2 regions of the Enterobacter cancerogenus genome follow, and region 1 is predicted to be linked to the other one. Evidence: predicted binding sites of a transcription regulator. Region 1 holds the regulator's gene; the other holds the start of a gene.

Region 1 (2,458 bases):
TGCTGAGCTGGACCTGCGTGGTCGCCCGCCATCATCCTCTGGCCGCGCTGGAAGGGCCGCTGAGTGACGACACGCTGCGCAACTGGCCGTCGCTGGTGCTGGAAGATACCTCGCGTTCGTTGCCCAAACGCATCACCTGGCTGCTGGACAACCAGCGGCGCGTGGTGGCACCTGACTGGGAGTCGTCTGCCACCTGCCTGACGGCGGGCCTGTGCGTGGCGATGGTGCCCGTCCACTTTGCACGTCCGAGGATCGACAGCGGAGAATGGGTTGCCCTGCAGCTGGAAAACCCGTTCCCGGATGCAGCCTGTTGCCTCACCTGGCAGCAGAACGACGTATCGCCTGCCATGGCCTGGCTGCTGGATTATCTGGGAGACAGCGAAACGCTGAACCGGGAGTGGCTACGGGCGCCAGCGTAGCTGGCCCCGTTAACCATTAGCGACGGTAGTCGCGGAAAGGGCCATCCGCAACGGAACGGCGCTCAACAAGACGCGGGTGGACTTCAATAGACTGCGATTCTTCACGCTTGTTAACGATCCTGTCCATCAGCATGTTGAAAGCGGTTTCGCCCAGCGAATCTTTCGGCTGGTGGATGGTGGTCAGCGCCGGGGTGAAGAAACGGGCGTTACGCACGTTGTCATACCCGATCACGGAAATGTCCTGCGGCACGCGCAGACCCAGTTCATCCGCCGCACAGAGCGCACCCATTGCCATAATATCGCCCCCGCAGAAGACGGCGGTCGGGCGAGGCTGCTGGGAGACGATCTGCTGCATGGCGCGATAGCCCGATTCTGGCTCGAAGTCGCCCTGCACAATCCAGTTTTCCGGCACGGTGATCAGTGCTTCTTCCATCGCTTTCATAAAGCCAGCCAGACGCCCTGCGCCGGTGTTGCGCTCAAGCGGGCCGGGAATAACTCCAATCTCGCGATGCCCGCGTTCTACCAGATAACGACCCGCCATATAGCCGCCTTCAAAAGCGTTATCAATCACGGAGTCGGTGAAATCGGCGCGCGCTTCGCCCCAGTCCATCACCACCATCGGGATGTGACGGTACTCTTCCAGCATGGAAAGCACCGATTCCGGGTATTCTGAACACATCACCAGCAGGCCGTCGACGCGCTTTTGCGCCATCATTGAAAGATAGGCACGCTGTTTTTCAATGTTGTTCCAGGCGTTGCCCAGAATCAGGGTATAGCCTTTCTGAAAGCAGTTTTTTTCGACCGCTTCGATAATTTCTGCGAAATAGGCCGCTTCGCTACTGGTCGCCAGCAAACCGATCGATTTGGTGTGATTCACTTTGAGGCTACGCGCTACCGCACTCGGGGAGTAGTGCAGCTCTTTGATCGCCGCCCAGACGGCATTGCGCGTCTCTTCAGCAACAAAGCGAGTTTTGTTAATAACATGTGATACGGTTGTAGTGGAAACGTTTGCGCGTTTTGCTACGTCTTTTATTGTTGCCATTAAATGTCACTCCAGACCATATCCTAAGCTCCTGATAATCATGAAGGTAAACGTTTGCCTTCTCTCACCCTTATTACGCAATCTTGAATTGCGACACGCCGGGAAAACGACACAGGACGTCAGGAGGGGGTCAATGGCCGGTACGCTAATAAATTTAGCGTGGAATTTTGTCCTATCTTGATGAAAAGGGGAAGAGCAAAAGTGGATATCAGGTTAAAACCAGGAAGATTTTTGACCTGAACTGTGTAAAAATGAGCAAGCTCACTTTTCGTGGGGTGATTAAAAGGAGAAAAATTGATGAGTTCCGATCTGAAGTTTTCGCTGGTTACCACCGTTATTGTGCTGGCATTGATTGTGGCCGGTGGTTTAACGGCTGCGCTGCACTGATTCACGCGGAGGGAGAGGCGTCTCCCTCCACATCCTCGCCTGATTGTTACCCCTCTGGCAAAAATCTTTTGCCAAAATGTAAACTTCTCATTTTTTGTGATTGATGTCATGCTTTTGGCTTCATTGTTCTGTGTCACGACGCGACACGGCATCCGGAGTTAACGCATGAAAATCAATTTCCCCTTGCTGGCCCTGGCGATTGGCGCTTTTGGGATTGGCACCACTGAATTCTCCCCGATGGGCTTGCTGCCCGTTATCGCGCGGGGCGTAGACGTCTCAATACCGGCGGCTGGTATGCTGATCAGCGCCTATGCGATCGGCGTGATGGTGGGGGCACCCCTGATGACGCTGCTGCTCTCGCACCGCGCGCGTCGCAATGCGCTGATTTTCCTGATGGCGATCTTCACGCTTGGCAATGTGCTCTCCGCAATTTCGCCTGACTACACCACCCTGATGCTGTCGCGTATTCTGACCAGCCTCAACCACGGTGCTTTCTTCGGGCTGGGATCAGTCGTTGCCGCCAGCGTGGTTCCCAAACACAAGCAGGCCAGCGCGGTCGCCACCATGTTTATGGGCCTGACGATCGCCAATATTGGCGGCGTACCGGCGG
Region 2 (2,458 bases), 1.8 Mb from region 1:
TACGTCGGGCAGATCAACAAACACCATATCGCCTAGCAACTCTTGCGCATGCTCGGTGATCCCTACGGTGTAAGTGCCGTCCGCCTCTTTGCGCAGCCACTCGTGTTCTTTGCTGTATTTCAGTTCTGCTGGCACATTGCTCATAAAATTTCTCCTGATAAAAAGCGTTAAGCGACCGGCTTACCGGCGCGAACAAAAATCGGTTTGGTCACGTTGACCGGCATCTCGCGGTTGCGGATCTGCACCACCGCCGTGTTGCCAATGCCCGCCGGGACGCGCGCCAGGGCAATACTGTAGCCAAGCGTCGGGGAGAAGGACCCGCTGGTGATCACCCCCTCGCGGTGATTGCCGTCGGCATCGGTGAAGCGTACCGGCAGCTCGCCGCGCAGCACGCCCTTCTCGGTCATCACCAGGCCAACCAGCTGGTCGGTGCCCTTCTCGCGCTGCATCTCCAGCGCTTCACGGCCAATAAAGTCGCGGTCAGCCGGTTCCCAGGCAATGGTCCAGCCCATGTTAGCCGCCAGCGGCGACACGCCTTCGTCCATCTCCTGACCGTAGAGGTTCATACCGGCTTCCAGACGCAGCGTATCGCGCGCGCCCAGGCCCGCAGGCTTCACGCCCGCCTCTACCAGCGCTTGCCAGAACCCTGCGGCTTTCTCATTCGGCATCGCAATTTCATAACCCGCTTCACCGGTATAGCCGGTGGTCGCGATGAACAGATCGCCCGCCTGCACGCCGAAGAACGGCTTCATGCCTTCGGTAGCGTGGCGCTGTTCATCGGTAAACAGCGTGGCGGCTTTCGCCTGCGCGTTCGGCCCCTGCACGGCGATCAGCGACAGATCGTCACGCACGGTGATGTCGATGGCGTAAGGTTCGGCGTGTTGGGAAATCCAGGAGAGGTCTTTTTCGCGGGTGGCGGAGTTTACAACGAGGCGGAAGAAATCTTCGGAGAAGTAATAGACGATTAGGTCATCAATCACGCCGCCGGAGGCATTAAGCATGCCGGTATAAAGCGCTTTGCCCGGCGTTTTTAGCTTCGCGACGTCGTTTGCCAGCAGATAACGCAAAAACTCCCGGGTGCGGCTGCCGCGCAGGTCGACAATGGTCATGTGGGATACGTCGAACATCCCGGCATCCGTGCGCACCGCGTGGTGCTCATCAATTTGCGAGCCGTAGTGCAGCGGCATCATCCAGCCATGGAAATCCACCATGCGTGCGCCGCATAACACGTGTTGTTCGTACAAAGGAGTCTGTTGAGCCATCTTTTCCTCGTTGAATAAGCAGGGCTGTCTTGCGTTTCACAGGCAACAACATTGCCACGAAACCCGGCGCCGACCTCCGTTTCAGACGCCGACGCAAACGTTCTCTTTTACCTGAACTTACCACCGAAACCGGCGGTTAACCATAAGGTAAAACGGGTCATCACATTAGCTTATGGCCAAAAAACGCTAAAAAGCCTACAGAGTTATTCACTGGGAAAATGCGATTAAACCCGCATAAAATTAACAATGATCTAACAGTATTTAGCAGATGGTGATATTTCGTGCGGAAAAGCGGGCCGATTTTCCGTTCCAAAAAAAACGTAAGATTAGATTATCTAATGCGAAAAACGGCGTGAAATTAGATTATTTCAAACGAGGAGATTTTCCCGGCGTCAGCGCCGGGAAAATAAAGTGTGACGGGGGTCAAAATTAGCGTTTAGCGAAGCCAGTGAGGGAGATCGTTAAGGCCCATCGCCTGACGAAGAAGCTGAGGCTTAACGCCGGGAAGCGCGTCGGCGAGTTTCAGGCCAATGTCGCGCAGCAGTTTTTTCGCCGGGTTCGCCCCGGCAAACAGCTCGCGGAAGCCCTGCATTCCCGCCAGCATCATGGCCGCGCTGTGCTTACGGCTGCGCTCGTAGCGACGCAGATACATATGCTGACCAATATCCTTGCCTTCGCGGTGCAAACGGCGCAACTCTTCAACCAGCTCGGCCGCATCCATAAAGCCCAGGTTGACCCCCTGGCCGGCCAGCGGGTGAATGGTATGCGCTGCATCGCCAACCAGCGCCAGACGGTGCGCGGCAAACTGGCGGGCGTAACGGCCCGTAAGTGGGAAGACCTGACGCTCGCTTTCAAGCATGCACAGTCCAAGGCGGTTATCAAACGCGATGCACAGCGCCTGGTTAAAGGCATCGGGCGTCGCGTCCTGCATCTGCTGAGCTTTTTCAGGCACCAGGGACCAGACAATCGAGCAGAGATGCGGATCGCTGAGCGGCAGGAAGGCCAGTATGCCGTCGTTATGGAAAATCTGACGCGCTACGCCGCCGTGCGGCTCGGTGGTGCGGATCGTGGCCACTAACGCATGGTGGTGATAATCCCAGTACGTCAGCGGGATGTCAGCTTTATTGCGCAGCCAGGAGTTGGCGCCGTCGGCCCCGACCATCAGACGCGCGGTCAGCATATCGCCATTTTGCAGG

The links. The regulator PurR, encoded in region 1, represses purine synthesis genes. The targets are predictions, from matches to a motif close to CANGCAAACGTTTGCNTG.
Region 2: the regulator PurR is predicted to act here: its motif matches at 1,353-1,370, upstream of gcvT (glycine cleavage system aminomethyltransferase GcvT).

What each region holds. Positions count from the first base shown of each region.
Region 1 is NZ_CP077290.1:626,636-629,093, reverse strand. Features, by position in the region: gene punR (DNA-binding transcriptional activator PunR) at 1-419, shown strand, start outside; gene purR (HTH-type transcriptional repressor PurR) at 436-1,461, opposite strand; gene cydH (cytochrome bd-I oxidase subunit CydH) at 1,759-1,848, shown strand; gene I6L58_RS02890 (MFS transporter) at 2,014-2,458, shown strand, end outside.
Region 2 is NZ_CP077290.1:3,610,076-3,612,533, reverse strand. Features, by position in the region: gene gcvH (glycine cleavage system protein GcvH) at 1-144, opposite strand, end outside; gene gcvT (glycine cleavage system aminomethyltransferase GcvT) at 168-1,262, opposite strand; gene ubiI (FAD-dependent 2-octaprenylphenol hydroxylase) at 1,699-2,458, opposite strand, start outside.